2 regions of the Streptomyces sp. NPDC059247 genome follow, and region 2 is predicted to be linked to the other one. Evidence: riboswitches for the same ligand, from Rfam matches in the RefSeq annotation. Region 2 holds a riboswitch; the other holds the start of a gene.
What was found. A riboswitch is a leader RNA that binds a small molecule or an ion and turns the genes downstream of it on or off. The one in region 2 is predicted to bind glycine.
Positions count from the first base shown of each region.

Region 1: linked by a shared signal. The riboswitch ahead of gcvT (glycine cleavage system aminomethyltransferase GcvT) and the one ahead of gcvP (aminomethyl-transferring glycine dehydrogenase) in region 2 are both predicted to bind glycine.

Region 1 covers NZ_JBHYZW010000004.1:66,211-73,880, reverse strand. The annotation lists gene ACFXGN_RS10300 (beta-propeller fold lactonase family protein) at 1-563, opposite strand, end outside; gene ACFXGN_RS10295 (L-serine ammonia-lyase) at 883-2,253, opposite strand; gene glyA (serine hydroxymethyltransferase) at 2,410-3,678, opposite strand; gene gcvH (glycine cleavage system protein GcvH) at 3,711-4,091, opposite strand; gene gcvT (glycine cleavage system aminomethyltransferase GcvT) at 4,169-5,302, opposite strand; glycine riboswitch at 5,475-5,572, opposite strand; gene ACFXGN_RS10275 (AAA family ATPase) at 5,743-6,402, shown strand; gene ACFXGN_RS10270 (enhanced serine sensitivity protein SseB) at 6,840-7,580, shown strand.
Region 2 covers NZ_JBHYZW010000030.1:9,294-16,963, reverse strand. The annotation lists gene ACFXGN_RS30555 (glutamate--cysteine ligase) at 1-961, opposite strand, end outside; gene ACFXGN_RS30550 (hypothetical protein) at 1,441-2,031, shown strand; gene ACFXGN_RS30545 (DUF5999 family protein) at 2,376-2,582, shown strand; gene gcvP (aminomethyl-transferring glycine dehydrogenase) at 2,729-5,614, opposite strand; glycine riboswitch at 5,792-5,891, opposite strand; gene ACFXGN_RS30535 (PRC-barrel domain-containing protein) at 6,005-6,370, shown strand; gene ACFXGN_RS30530 (DNA polymerase IV) at 6,553-7,670, opposite strand, start outside.

The DNA.
Region 1 (7,670 bases), on a different contig from region 2:
GACTGGGAGGCGTAGTTGGTGACGTAGGCGCCGGTGCCGTCGGGGGTGACGGCGACGCTCTGCGGGTCGCTGCCGACGCCGACGGTCGCGGTCACCGTGTCCGTCGCGGTGTCGATCACCGAGACGGTGCCGGAGCCGCTGTTGACGGCGTAGGCGCGGGCGCCGTCCGGCGAGACGGCGATGCCCTTGGGGCTGTCCCCGACGCCGATCGTGGCGGTGACCGACAGGGTGGCGGCGCTGATGACCGAGACGGAGTCGGCGTTCGCGTTCGTCACGTAGACGCGGGAGCCGTCCGGGGACGCGGCCACGTTGCGGGGACCGTCCCCGACGGCGACCGTCGCCGTGACGGTCCCGGTCCCGGTGTCGATCACGGAGACCGTGTCGTCGCCGTGGTTCGCGACGTACGCGAGTGCCCCGCCGGACAGCGCGGCGGCCGGGCTCCCGGCGGCGCGGGCGGGCGAGGCACCGGCGGTGAGCGTGGTCACGAGCAGGGCGCAGGCACCGGCCGCGGGAACCCCGCGACCGAGGGCTCTTCGGACGCCGGAGGTGATCGACGAGCGCATGAGGGGTTCCTCCCCATCGGGCCACGCGCGGACGGCGCGGGCGGATCGACATCGGCCCGCCCACGACCACGGGGAACGTCCCCGGACGCGCACGGACACCGGACGACGTCCGTGGGACCCCGGAGGCGGGCGTCCGGTACACCTGGGACAGGATGCGAGGGACCCCAGCCCCGGACAAGCACGCGAACCAGCCACCCACCCCCTGGCCGGAACCCGCCCCGCGAAACGGCGAAGGCCCCGCCCGGCGCCGGAAGAACCGGAAACGCCGACCGGGGCCCGAAGGGGAAGCCCCCTGACCGGGGCCGCCCGAGGGGAGACCTCAGCACTCGATGATGTTCACCGCGAGCCCGCCCCGCGCCGTCTCCTTGTACTTGACGCTCATGTCCGCGCCCGTCTCCTTCATGGTCTTGATGACCTTGTCGAGGGAGACCAGGTGGCTGCCGTCGCCGCGCATCGACATCTTCGCCGCCGTGACCGCCTTGACCGCCGCCATGCCGTTGCGCTCGATGCACGGGATCTGCACCAGGCCGCCGACCGGGTCGCAGGTCAGGCCCAGGTTGTGCTCCATGCCGATCTCGGCCGCGTTCTCCACCTGCTCGGGGGAGCCGCCGAGGACCTCCGCGAGGGCGCCCGCCGCCATCGAGCAGGCCGAGCCGACCTCGCCCTGGCAGCCGACCTCGGCGCCGGAGATGGAGGCGTTCTCCTTGAAGAGCATCCCGACCGCGCCCGCCGCGAGCAGGAAGCGGACGATGCCGTCGTCGTCGGCGCCGGGCACGAAGTTCGTGTAGTAGTGCAGGACGGAGGGGATGATCCCGGCCGCGCCGTTCGTCGGGGCGGTGACCACCCGGCCGCCCGCCGCGTTCTCCTCGTTCACGGCCATCGCGTAGAGGGTGATCCACTCCATCGCGTGCGCCGCCGGGTTCCCCTCGGTGCGCAGCTTGCGGGCCGAGTTCGCGGCGCGCCTGCGGACCTTCAGACCGCCGGGCAGGATGCCCTCGCGGGACATGCCGCGCGAGACGCAGGACTGCATGACCCGCCAGATCTCCAGGAGGCCCGCGCGGATCTCGTCCTCGGTGCGCCAGGCCTTCTCGTTCTCCAGCATCAGGGAGGAGATCGACAGGCCCGTCTCCCTGGCGAGCCGGAGCAGCTCGTCGCCGGTGCGGAAGGGGTACTTCAGATGGGTGTCGTCGGGGATGATCGGGTTCTCGCCCGCGACCGCGTCCTCGTCGACGACGAACCCGCCGCCGACCGAGTAGTACGTCTTCTCCAGGACGAGGCCGCCCTCGGAGTCGTACGCGAAGACCGTCATCCCGTTGGCGTGGTACGGCAGGGCCTTGCGCCGGTGCAGGATCAGGTCGGCGTCGAAGTCGAAGGGGACCTCGTGCGCGCCGAGCAGGTTGATCCGGCCGCTCTTCTTGATCCGCTCGAACTCCTCGTCGGCGCGCTCGACGTCGACGGTGCGCGGCGAGTTGCCCTCCAGGCCGAGGAGGACGGCCTTGGGGGTGCCGTGGCCGTGGCCGGTCGCGCCGAGGGAGCCGTACAGCTCGGCCCGTACGGAGGCGGTGTGGGAGAGCAGGCCCTCGTTCTTCAGACGGCGGGCGAACATCCGGGCCGCGCGCATCGGCCCCACCGTGTGGGAGCTGGACGGGCCGATGCCGATCGAGAACAGGTCGAAGACCGAGATGGCCACGGAAGGACTCCTTGGGGGGCTAGACGCCGTTGTCTGCCGGGGTGGAGCAGAGAAGCGCGGGAAAAGGGGGCGTACGGGGACATGGAGTGGGGCACCGCGCTCACGGTCCAGTGTGCGCGGTGCCCCGAAGATTCGTACGAACGGAAGGGTACGAAACTACTTCAGGCCGGGGTACAGCGGGTGCTTGTCCGCCAGGGCGGTCACCCGGGCCTTGAGGGCTTCGGCCTTCTCGCTGTCGAAGCCGGGCTTCAGGGACTCCGCGATGATGTCGGCGACCTCGGTGAAGTCCTCGGCGCCGAAGCCCCGGGTGGCGAGCGCGGGCGTGCCGATGCGCAGACCGGAGGTGACCATCGGCGGGCGGGGGTCGTTCGGGACGGCGTTCCGGTTGACCGTGATGCCGACCTCGTGGAGCCGGTCCTCGGCCTGCTGGCCGTCGAGCTCGGAGTCGCGCAGGTCCACCAGGACCAGGTGCACGTCCGTGCCGCCGGACAGCACGGAGACGCCGTGCTCGGTGACGTCGTCCCGGACCAGGCGCTCGGCCAGGGCGCGGGCGCCGTCCACGGTGCGCTGCTGGCGCTCCTTGAACTCCTCCGAGGCCGCGACCTTGAAGGAGACGGCCTTGGCCGCGATGACGTGCTCCAGCGGGCCGCCCTGGAAACCGGGGAAGACCGAGGAGTTCAGCTTCTTGGCGAACGCCTTCTTCGCCAGGATGATGCCGCCGCGCGGGCCGCCGAGCGTCTTGTGCGTGGTGGAGGTCACCACGTCCGCGTACGGCACCGGGTTCGGGTGCAGACCGGCGGCGACCAGGCCCGCGAAGTGGGCCATGTCGACCCACAGGTAGGCCTCGACCTCGTCGGCGATCCGGCGGAACTCGGCGAAGTCCAGCTGGCGCGGGTAGGCGGACCAGCCCGCGATGATCACCTTCGGGCGGTGCTCCTTGGCGAGGCGCTCGACCTCGGCCATGTCGACCAGACCGGCCTCGTCGACGTGGTACGCGACCACGTCGAACTGCTTGCCGGAGAAGTTCAGGCGCATACCGTGGGTCAGGTGACCGCCGTGCGCCAGGTCCAGGCCGAGGATCGTGTCGCCGGGCTGGGCGATGGCGAAGAGGGCGGCCTGGTTCGCGGAGGCGCCGGAGTGCGGCTGCACATTGGCGTACTCGGCACCGAACAGGTCCTTGACCCGGTCGATCGCGATCTGCTCGGCGACGTCGACGTGCTCGCAGCCACCGTAGTAACGGCGGCCCGGGTAGCCCTCGGCGTACTTGTTGGTGAGGACGGAGCCCTGCGCCTCCATGACGGCGACCGGAGCGAAGTTCTCCGAGGCGATCATTTCGAGGGTGGACTGCTGACGGCGGAGCTCGGCGTCGACGGCTGCGGCGACGTCCGGGTCCAGCTCGTGGAGGGGAGTGTTCAGAAGCGACATGAATCGATCCCTAAGGGTCTCGGGCCCGGTCTTCAGTTCCCGGCGGAGAACGCGGCGTACGCGTCGGCGGTGAGCAGTTCGTCCGGCTCGCCCTCGACACGCACCTTGAACAGCCAGCCACCCTCGAACGGAGCCGTGTTCACCAGGGACGGGTCGTCCACCACGTCCTGGTTGGACTCGACGATCTCGCCCGTCACGGGGGAGTACAGGTCGCTGACCGACTTCGTCGACTCCAGCTCGCCGCAGGTCTCGCCCGCGGTGACGGTGTCGCCGACGGCGGGAAGCTGGGCGTAGACGACGTCACCGAGCGCGTTGGCGGCGAACTCGGTGATGCCGACGGTCGCGACGCCGTCCACGGCGTCCGACAGCCACTCGTGCTCCTTGGTGTAACGCAGCTGCTGGGGGTTGCTCATGGCCTGATTCTCCTGGATCGGGGGAGTGCTGATGAACGTGGGTCTTGCGGGATGAGACGAGAAGTGAGACGGCCGCGTCACTTCTGGCGCTTGTAGAAAGGCAGGGCCACGACCTCGTACGGCTCGTGGGCGCCGCGGACGTCCACGCCGACGCCCTCGGTCCCGGGCGTGGCGTGCGCCGCGTCGACGTACGCCATCGCGATCGGCTTGCCGAGCGTCGGGGACGGGGCGCCGGAGGTGACCTCGCCGATGACCACGCCGTCCTTGACGACGGAGAAACCGGCGCGCGGGACCCGGCGGCCCTCGGCGATCAGACCGACGAGCTTGCGCGGCGGGGTGGTCCCGGCGCGCTCGGCGGCCTTCTCCAGCGCCTCACGGCCGACGAACCGGCCCTCGTTGCTGGTCTTCTCGAACTTCACGACCCGGCCGAGCCCCGCGTCGAAGGGGGTCAGGGAGGTGGTCAGCTCGTGGCCGTACAGCGGCATACCCGCCTCCAGGCGGAGCGTGTCGCGGCAGGACAGACCGCAGGGGATCAGCCCGACCGGGGCGCCCGCCTCGGTCAGCGCCCGCCACACGCCCTCGGCGTGCTCCGGCTTCAGGAACAGCTCGAAGCCGTCCTCGCCGGTGTAGCCGGTACGGGCGATCAGCGCGGGCACGCCCGCGACCGTGCCGGGCAGCCCCGCGTAGTACTTCAGCCCGTCCAGGTCGGCGTCGGTGAGCGACTTCAGGATGCCGGGGGACTCCGGGCCCTGGACCGCCAGCAGGGCGTACGCGTCGCGGTCGTCGCGCACCTCGGCGTCGAAGCCCGCCGAGCGCTCCACCAGCGCGTCGAGCACGATCTGGGCGTTGGAGGCGTTGGCGACGACCATGTACTCGGGGGTCTCGGCCGAGCCCAGACGGTAGACGATCAGGTCGTCGAGGATGCCGCCGTCCTCCTGGCAGATCATCGTGTACCGGGCGCGCCCGACGCCCACCGTGGAGATGTTCCCGACCAGGGCGTGGTCGAGGAGCTCCACGGCCTGCGGACCCGTGACGGTGATCTCGCCCATGTGGGAGAGGTCGAACAGACCGGCCCTGGTGCGGACCGCGAGGTGCTCCTCGCGCTCACTGCCGTAACGCAGCGGCATGTCCCAGCCCGCGAAGTCGGTCATGGTCGCGCCCAGCGAACGATGCAGGGCATCGAGGGCGGTCAGGCGGGGGGCAGAGGTCATGGGGTGGCTCCCGGGTCCCAAGGGCGTGATAGGTGACGAAACACATGACGGCGAGGACGTCCTCCCCATCTGTCATGGAACCTGAGAGGTTCACCGAGAGCATCTCGTCACCGAGAGATCGGCTTGCACCTTGGGTGGGGACACGGCAGGGTGTCCCGCTTTTCAGATCTGCCTCATCCACGCGGTACGGGGCCTGAGAGATTCAAGGGAGGGTCTTGCTCCTTCGGCGCCCGGACGCCTGAGCGTCCGGAACTCTCCCGCGCGGATTCGAACGGCCGGTATGCGGTTGTAAGGGCGGCGGTGCGCTGTGGGGCGACGGCCCGCCCGGCGGGCACATCATTGCACGCGGGCCCGTCCCGGCAAATCGCTTGTGTCTCATTACCAGTTCTTTACACTTCTTGGGCAAGGGTCTCCTTGAGACCCGGCAGGGGGGAGAAGCGATGAGGTTCCAGCACACCGGCGCGTACGCTCCGAGTACGGGAATACCGTCACAGCGGGCCCGCGCCCGGACCCGGAGGGGCCGGCTCCTGCGGGACCTGCGCGAGCGCGGCGGTCGCGGCCCCCGCGCCCTCACCTTCGCGGCGGGCGACCTCGTCGTCGTCTCCGGGCTGCCCGGCAGCGGCAAGTCCACCCTCATGAAGCGCGCCGCGGAGGGCAGCGGCATCGACTCCCAGGACACCCGCGAGCGCTGGGAGGCCCGGATGCCCCGCCTGCTGCCGTACGCCGTCTACCGCCCGCTGGTCCGCCTCGCGCACTACGCGGGACTCCGCGCCGCCCTGCGCTCCGGCGGCGGCGTGGTCGTCCACGACTGCGGCACCCAGTCCTGGGTGCGCGGCTGGCTCGCCCGCGAGGCCCGCCGCCGGGGCCGCGCCCTCCATCTGGTCCTCCTCGACGTCACCCCCGACACCGCCCGCGCCGGACAGCGCGACCGGGGCCGGGGCGTCTCCTCGTACGCCTTCGCCCGGCACCGGCGGGCCGTCACCCGGCTCGTCACCTCCGCCGAGTCCGGCCGCCTCCCGCACGGCTGCGCCTCGGTGACCCTGCTCGACCGGGACGCCGCCGACGCGCTCCGCAGGATCGGCTTCGGGGAGGCCGTCTGACGGCTGCCCGCGTTTTCCCCTCCGGGGCGTTTCCAGGGCGTCTCCGGGATGTCTCCGGGGCGCCTCCTGGGGGTCCGTGCCGGTGCCGGACCGCCCGTGCCCGGGGTGCGGCTCGGCTTCCGCGTCCGCCCGGCTCCGGCCCGCGTCCGCCCGGCTCCGGCCTCCGCCCGGCTCCGGCCCGGGGCCGCGCCGCGTCCCGCCCGCGTCCGCCCCGGCTCCGGCCTGTGCCCCCGGCCCGCCGTCCGCCCGCCACGCGTCCGTCGTCCGTGTCCCGGCGGCCCGCCCCCAGGCCCCCTCCCCAACCCCCTCCGTCCGTCGTCCGTGTCCCGTCCTCCCCACGTTCCGTACCCTTTGGGCCACGGCGCCGCGAGGGCGGCGTTAGGGTGCTGGCGGGCCCGCCGGCACGGCGGAGCCGGGCGAGAAGGGGAAACGGGACCGTGGACGTGACGTGGCCGGGCAACGAGCTGGAAGAGGTCCTCGCCGCCTCACTCGGCGATCCCGGGGCCGGAGCCCGCCTGGTCGAGGTCCTCGGCCGCAGCCCCGTCTGGGTGCCGCTGCCCAACGGCGGCGGCCCGGAGAACGCCGACCTCGACCTGCCCACCCTGGAGATCGACGGCGCGGCCTACGTCCCCGTCTTCAGCTCCGAACAGCAGTTCCTCTCCTGTGTCGGCGGCCACATGTCCTTCACCGTCGCCCCCGCCCGCGAGTTCGCCCGGGGCCTGCCCCCGCAGCTCGGCATAGCGGTGAACCCCGGCGGCACCGTCGGCGTCCCGCTGCCCCCGCCCGCCGTCGCCGAACTCTGCCGGACGGGCCGCACCCCGCTCGACGGCCCCGCCGCGGGCGGTCGCGTCCGCCTCTTCGAGCCCGACTGGCAGGACGACCCCGTCGACTTCCTCTCCGCCGCCTCCGCCGAGTTCGAGGCCACCGGGGTCGTCGTCTCCGCCCGCCGCGCCCTCGCCAGCGTCGAGGGCACCGAACCCGCCCTCTTCGTGGGCGTCCAGCTCGCCGGCTGGGACGGCGTCGACCGCAACGCGCCCCTGGACGCCCTCGGCCGCGCCCTCGGCCGGGTCGAGGTGGCCTGGCCGGTCAACCTCATCCTGCTCGACATGGCGCAGGACCCGGTCGGCGACTGGATGCTGGAGCGGGTCCGCCCCTTCTACCAGCGCGCCGCCGTGTGACGGACGGGCTGTTTAAGCTGAACTTCTCACGGCCGGACTTCGCGCGGCCGGACTTCGCACAGCAGTCCTCCGCGCGCCGGGGACGGCCGC
Region 2 (7,670 bases):
CGGGCCTGTTCCAGCGGTAGACCGTGCCGTTGTGCAGGACGAGTTCATGGAGCCGCGGCACCTCGCCCCGGTCGAGGAGGAGCAGCGGGTCCTCCTCGTCGCACAGCGGCAGCAGCGCGGGGAAGTAGCGCAGGTTCTCCTCGAAGAGGTCGTACACCGAGTCCACCCACCGCTCCCCGAACCAGGTGCGCGGCCGGACGCCCTGTGCCTGGAGCTCCGGCGGCCGGGTGTCGGTCGCCTGCTGGAAGAGCGGCGGCCTGGACTCCCGCCACACCTCGCGGCCGAAGACGAAGGGCGCGTTGGCGCCCAGCGCGATCTGGATGCCGGAGACGGCCTGCGCCGCGTTCCAGACGGAGGCGAACCGGGCGGGTGTCACCTGGAGGTGCAGTTGCACCGATGTACAGGCGGCCTCGGGGACGATCGACTCCGAGGTGCAGAGCAGCCGTTCGACGCCGTGGATGTCGAGGGTGAAGTCCTCTCCCCTGGCGGCGAGGATCTGGTCGTTGAGGAGCGTGTAGCGGTCGGCGGCGGACAGGTTGCCCGGGACCAGGTCGTCCTGGGTGAGCGTGGGCAGGATGCCGATCATGACGACGCCCGCGTCGAGTTCCGCCGCTTTGCGGTCGGCATATCCGATTCCGGTTCCGATCTCCTCGGCGAGCCGGTCGAATACCCGCCCGCCGAGCTGGTGGGGCGCTATGTTCACTTCGAGGTTGAACATGCCGAGTTCTGTTTGGAAATCGGAACTGGCGATCTTTTCCAGAACAGGACCGTTCAGCATCCGGGGCAGTCCGTCCGGTCCTGCGAGATTGAGTTCGATCTCCACTCCCATGAGATTGCGCGGCCGGTCGAACCTCTTCTCCGCGAGGAGCCTCGCCAGTCCCGCGAGGCACCGCCGGAGCTTTCTCCGGTAGTCCTGCCGGTCGGACGGACCGAACCCGTCGGCCACGACCTTCTCGCCCATCGAAGCGTCCCTCCCCGAATGGTCGGCCGCGACGGCGGCCGCACGTCTCGGACCATGATGCCCAGCCGACTGATCGACAACGCCTGCGCCGACGAGACGTCGGAGGATAGGCTGGATGCGGCGCTCACGGGCACATTCGCCGGGCAAGGGCAGCCGGTACGTACCACTGTCCTATTGTCCTGGAACCGGGGATCGGAATTCAGCCGTCCACCTCTGCGAGGAATACCGGGTCCGACGTGGGCGGCAGCGTAGGATTCCGCTTCTCCTGCCCTTTTTCTACGGCCAGATGACGCCTTGCCAGGAATACCCGCGACGTCTAGCGGAAACACTGTGTGAACACGTGTCGTATAAACTCCGTGGACGAGGCAGAGTGTTGGCGCCCGGTCATGACCCCATGGCCCCTCTCTGGCCCCGCCGCCGACAGCGCCGTCGTACCTGCCCACGCGTCACCGTGTCTCCTGAGTGAGAGGCGACCCATCATGCTCCGACCCTCCCCGGCCCCCGCGCCGGCCCTGCGCAGTGTCCTCGCGGCCCTCGGCTCGCCGACCGCCGTCCGCGAGCCACGCACCCCCGCGCTGCGGGACGCGCAGGGACCGCTGAGCCCCGAACACCCCCTGCCCGTGCACGTCCTCGGAGCGGCCGGGGCCCCCGGCGGGCCGCCGCGCACCCGGCTCGCCGGATGGCGCTTCCTCATCCGGCACGGCGACCGGGCCATCGCAGCCGCCGACACCATGCTCACCCCCGACGGCTGGACGTTCTCCCACTTCTTCGAGGGGCCGTACGTGACCGCCACGGAGCAGGCCCTGCTCCAGGCGGAGGCGCTGCCCGTCACCTACCGGCCGCGGCTGCTCTCGGTGCCGCAGCTCTACATGCTGACCCTGTGGCTGCACGCCGGGCCCGAGACGCACGGCACCGCGACCACCCCCGCCGCCGCCGACCTGATGGTGCCGCTGGCCCCCGCCCCGCCGGGGATCGCGGCCCACCACGCCTACCAGGTCGCCGACCTCCTGCCGGTCCTGAACACCCGTCTCGCGCCGCCGCCGCTGCGGGGTTCCCCCACGCCCGCCTGATCCCGTACCCGCGCGCCAGTGCGCCCCGTGACCCACCCGGGTCACGGGGCGCACTGGTGTCCGGATCTCCCGTCCGAACACTCCCGCACGCTCCCGCCGAACGCCTTTCCCGGACGGACTAGCCCACTGGGACCACCCCGAACCACCCGAAGAGATGGTGCAGTTGAGCTGAACCGCCCCTGCGGGTGACGCGTCTTCACGGGAGAGGACGAGCTGCCGCGAAATGCCTGCGGAAGTCCGTCCGTGGGGCAAGACTGGGACCGGAACCGAACCGACCGACGGGGGCGGCCATGAGCGCCACGAGCCGCAGGACATCCACCACGACACAGCGAGAGAGCTCACCCATGTGCCAGCACCACCCTGCCTGTCCCACCGCCGAGTCCGCCGACCGCGAGGCGGCCCGTCTGACGGCACACCACCCGGAGCAGGGGTGGAGCCTGCTGTGCAACGGCATCCTGCTCTTCGAGGACACCGGTGAGCTGCTGCCGGACGGCCGGATCGTCGCCCCGCACCGGCCGCTGACGACGGTCCGGGTGACGACCGCCGCCTGAGCCCGCGGACTCCCGCCGTACGGGAGGAGCGCGAAGGGCGCCCGGTCGTGGGGGAACGGGTGGGAAAGGCCGGGGCCGGCCCGGAGAGTTCTCCGGACCGGCCCTCGTGTCCTGCCCGGCGGCCGTGGTCACGGCCGCCGTCCTGCTCAGTGGTCGTACTCGTCCAGCGGCGGGCAGGAGCAGACCAGGTTGCGGTCGCCGAACGCTCCGTCGATGCGGCGCACCGGCGGCCAGTACTTGTCGGCGGCCGAGACACCGGCCGGGAAGACGGCCTCGTCACGGGTGTAGGCGTGGTTCCACTCGCCGCCCAGCGCCGCGGCGGTGTGCGGAGCGTTGCGCAGCGGGTTGTCCTCGGCGGGCCACTGGCCCGAGCCGACCTTCTCGATCTCGGCCCGGATGGCGATCATGGTGTCGCAGAAGCGGTCGATCTCGACGAGGTCCTCGGACTCGGTCGGCTCGATCATCAGCGTGCCGGCCACCGGGAACGACATCGTCGGGGCGTGGAAGCCGTAGTCGATGAGGCGCTTGGCGATGTCGTCGACCGTGACGCCCGTCGCCTTGGACAGCGGGCGCAGGTCCACGATGCACTCGTGGGCGACCAGACCGGCGGGGCCGGTGTAGAGCACCGGGAAGTGCGGCTCCAGGCGCTTGGCGACGTAGTTCGCCGCGAGCACCGCGACCTGGGTGGCGCGCTTGAGGCCCTCGCCGCCCATCAGGCGCACGTACGACCAGGAGATCGGCAGGATGCCCGCGGAGCCCCACGGGGCCGCCGAGATCGGGCCGACGCCGGTCTCCGGGCCCGCGGTGGGCTGGAGCGGGTGGTTCGGCAGGTACGGGGCGAGGTGGGCGCGGACGCCGACCGGGCCGACGCCGGGGCCGCCGCCGCCGTGCGGGATGCAGAAGGTCTTGTGCAGGTTCAGGTGCGAGACGTCGCCGCCGAAGTGACCCGGCTTGGCGAGCCCGACGAGCGCGTTGAGGTTGGCGCCGTCCACGTACACCTGGCCACCGGCGTCGTGCACCTCGGCGCAGATGTCGGCGACGTGCTCCTCGAAGACGCCGTGCGTCGACGGGTAGGTGATCATCAGCACGGACAGCTCGTCGCGGTACTGGGTGATCTTGGCGCGCAGGTCCTCGACGTCGACCTCGCCGTCGTCGGCGGTCTTCACCACGACGACCTTCATGCCGGCCATCACGGCGGAGGCGGCGTTGGTGCCGTGCGCGGAGGACGGGATGAGGCAGACGGTGCGCTGCTCGTCGCCGTTGGCGCGGTGGTAGGCGCGGACGGCCAGCAGACCGGCCAGCTCGCCCTGGGAACCGGCGTTCGGCTGGATCGACACCTTGTCGTAGCCGGTGACCTCGGCGAGGCGCTCCTCCAGCTCGGTGATGAGCGTGAGGTAGCCCTGCGCCTGCTCGACCGGGGCGAAGGGGTGCATCTGGCCGAACTCGGGCCAGGTCACCGCCTCCATCTCGGTCGTCGCGTTCAGCTTCATCGTGCAGGAGCCGAGCGGGATCATGCCCCGGTCCAGCGCGTAGTCGCGGTCCGCGAGCCTGCGCAGGTAGCGCAGCATCGAGGTCTCGGAGCGGTGCGTGCGGAACACCGGGTGGGTCAGGTAGTCGTCGGAGCGCAGCAGTCCGGCGGGCAGCGCGTCCTCGGTCGCGGCGTCCAGGACCTCGATGTCGGCGGTCACGCCGAACGCGCCCCACACGGCGGCGAGCTGGGCGCGCCCGGTGGTCTCGTCGCAGGACATGGAGACGTGGTCGGCGTCGGCGCGGTGGAGGTTGACCCCGGCCTCGCGGGCGGCGGCCACGACCTCGTCGGCCCGGCCGGGCACCCGGGCGGTGAGGGTGTCGAAGAAGGCGCCCTGGGTGAGCTCCACGCCACCGGCGGTGAGGCCCGCGGCGAGGATCGCGGCGTACCGGTGGGTGCGGCGCGCGATGCCCCGGAGGCCCTCGGGGCCGTGGTAGACGGCGTACATGCCCGCCATGACGGCGAGGAGCACCTGGGCGGTGCAGATGTTGCTGGTGGCCTTCTCGCGCCGGATGTGCTGCTCGCGGGTCTGCAGGGCGAGGCGGTAGGCGCGGTTGCCGTCGGCGTCGACGGAGACGCCGACCAGACGGCCGGGCAGGGAGCGGGCGTGCTTGTCCTGGACGGCCATGTAACCGGCGTGCGGGCCGCCGAAGCCCATCGGGACGCCGAAGCGCTGGGTGGTGCCGACGGCGATGTCGGCGCCGAGCTCGCCCGGCGAGGTGAGCAGGGTGAGCGCGAGCAGGTCGGCGGCGACGGTGACGATCGCGCCGAGCTCGTGGGCCTGGTCGACGACGGACTTGATGTCGCGGACGGCACCGGAGGCGCCCGGGTACTGGAGCAGCACGCCGAAGACACCGCGCTCGGCGATCTCGGCGGGGATGCCGTCGCTCAGGTCGGCGACGACGACCTCGACGCCGGTGGGCTCGGCGCGGGTCCGGATGACGGCGACGGTCTGGGGCAGGGCGTCGGCGTCGACGAGGAAGACGCCGTTCTTGACCTTGCCGACGCGCCGGGACAGGGACATCGCCTCGGCGGCGGCGGTGCTCTCGTCGAGGAGGGAGGCGCCGGAGGTGGGCAGGCCCGTCAGGTCGGCGACGACGGTCTGGAAGTTCAGCAGGGCCTCCAGGCGGCCCTGGGAGATCTCCGGCTGGTACGGCGTGTACGCGGTGTACCAGGCCGGGTTCTCCATGACGTTGCGGAGGATCACCGGCGGGGTGAAGGTGCCGTAGTAGCCGAGGCCGATCATCGGCGCGAGGACCTGGTTGCGGTCGGCGAGGTCGCGCAGCTCGGCGAGGACCTCGGCTTCCGTGCGCGCGCCGGGCAGGCTCAGCGCCTCGGTGTTCTTGATGACGTCCGGCACCGCGGCGGCCGTCAGCTCGTCGAGCGAGCCGTATCCGACCTGGGCGAGCATCTTGGCACGCGCCTCGGCATCGGGGCCGATGTGCCGCTGCTCGAACGGGATGCCCTGTTCGAGCTCGGAGAGCGGAGTGCGATTGGCGGTCATGTACGGAGGCCTCCTGGTCGTCACGACCTGCGAGGGGCACCGCGGCGCGGGTACCCGGACGGCCTCCCCCTCTGTCATGTCAACCTGAGAGTTTCACCGGCGCGCCTCGCGGCACCCCGGCTTTCACCGTCGGTGAGAGCGTGTGCCGTCAGGCACCGCTCTGCTTTCCAGAGTGACCTCGTCCGCGCGGTACGGGTGCCTGAGAGATTCCGGGGAGGATTTGCTCCTTCGGCGCCCACCGGAAGGTTTCTCCGGGGGACTCTCCCGCACGGGGTCGACAGCCACGGCCAGCCTACCAGCGCCGTTGCGGCTCCCATCGCTCAAGTGGCCGACATCCCAGATGTGCACTTTCGTAGGGGTGTAGAGCAGTTGCGACCAGTTGGAGGGACCGTGCAGACCGATATCGATCCGCGCAGCCTGATCGGCCGCAAGGCGTTCGACCGGAACGGACACAAGATCGGAACCGTGGACGAGGTGTACCTGGACGACGCGACCGGCGTCCCGGAATGGGCCGCGGTCCGCACCGGCCTGTTCAGCAGGGACGCCTTTGTCCCGCTGGAGCCGAGCGAGCTGACCGGGGAGGGCCTCCGCATCCCCTACGAGCGCGCCCTCATCAAGGACGCCCCCGACTTCGGGGTGGGCCGCCACCTCTCCCCTGAACAGGAGCTCCAGCTCTACCGCCACTACAGCATGACGCTCCCTCCGCCGCCCCCGGACACCGACTTCGGGCGCCTGGCGGGCCGGGACGGCCCGTGACACCCCACTGACGGTACGAGTGACCAGGGCGCCCGGACCACCGGTCCGGGCGCTCCCCCCGCCCCACCGGCTACGCCGGGCCCACCCCGCTCGACCCCGGCGGTCCGCCCACAGGGCCGCCCCTCAAGGCCTCCGAAAGCCCCGAGAGAGCCCCACGCCCCTCAAGCCGCCCCCCTTCACTTTCACTCCGGCCCCCGTCCCACCAGCGGCAACGGCTCCCCCGGCACCAGGTCCGGATCGTCCACCGCGAACGTACGGACCCGGCCAGGCACCGAACCCGGCTCCTCGAACCGCACCGTGACCCGGCCGACCCCGCTCCCCTGGACCCACCCGGGCCCGTACACCGTGTGCCGTACGTCGTGCCCCGGCGCCCAGTGCCGCTCCACGCTCCCGGAAGCCTCCTCGGCGGCGTCCCCACCGACCGCTCCCGCTCCGGCTTCCGAAGCGCCCGGCCCGCCCTGCTCGCCTCCCCCGACGCCCCCGTCCTCCCCGGACACCGCCCCGGTCTCCGCCTCCGCCTCCGCCCTCGCCTCGGCCTGGGCGAACAGGTCCTCCTGTGTGAAGTCCGCGAGCCCGCTGACCCCGACCCCGAGGAGCCGTACGCCCCCGGTCGTGTCCACCGCGTCGAGGAGCCGTCCCACCGCCTCGCGCACCACCCCCGGGTCGTCGGTGGGCCCCCGGAGCGTCTCGGACCGGGTCAGGGTGGAGAAGTCGTACCGCCGGACCTTGAGGACGATGGTCCGCCCCGAGTGCCCCGAGGCCCGCAGCCGCCCCACGCACCGCTCCGCGAGCCGCTCCGCCTCGACCCGGATGCGGACCCGGTCGTGCAGGTCGACGTCGAAGGTGTCCTCCACGGACACCGACTTGGCGTCCCGCTCGGCCACCACGGCCCGGTCGTCGTGCCCCCGGGCCATCCGGTGCAGCGAGGTCCCGTGCGCCCGCCCGAGGAGCCGTACGAGCTCGTCCTCGCCCGCCTCCACGAGATCGGCCACGGTGCTCATCCCGGCCCGTCTGAGGTGCTCCCCGGTCGCCGGTCCGACTCCGGGCAGGATCCGTACCGAACGCGGCCCGAGCAGCTCCCGCTCGGTGCCGGGCTCGATCAGCACGAGCCCGTCGGGCTTGGCCTCCTCCGAGGCGATCTTCGCGATCATCTTGGAACCGGCGAGCCCCACGGACCCGGCCAGTCCGGTCGTCGCCAGGATGTCGCTCCGCAGCTTCTCCCCGGCTGCCCGCGCGCTCGCGCTGTCGTCGGCGACGCCCCCCACCTCCAGGTCGACGAAGGCTTCGTCCAGGCTGAGCG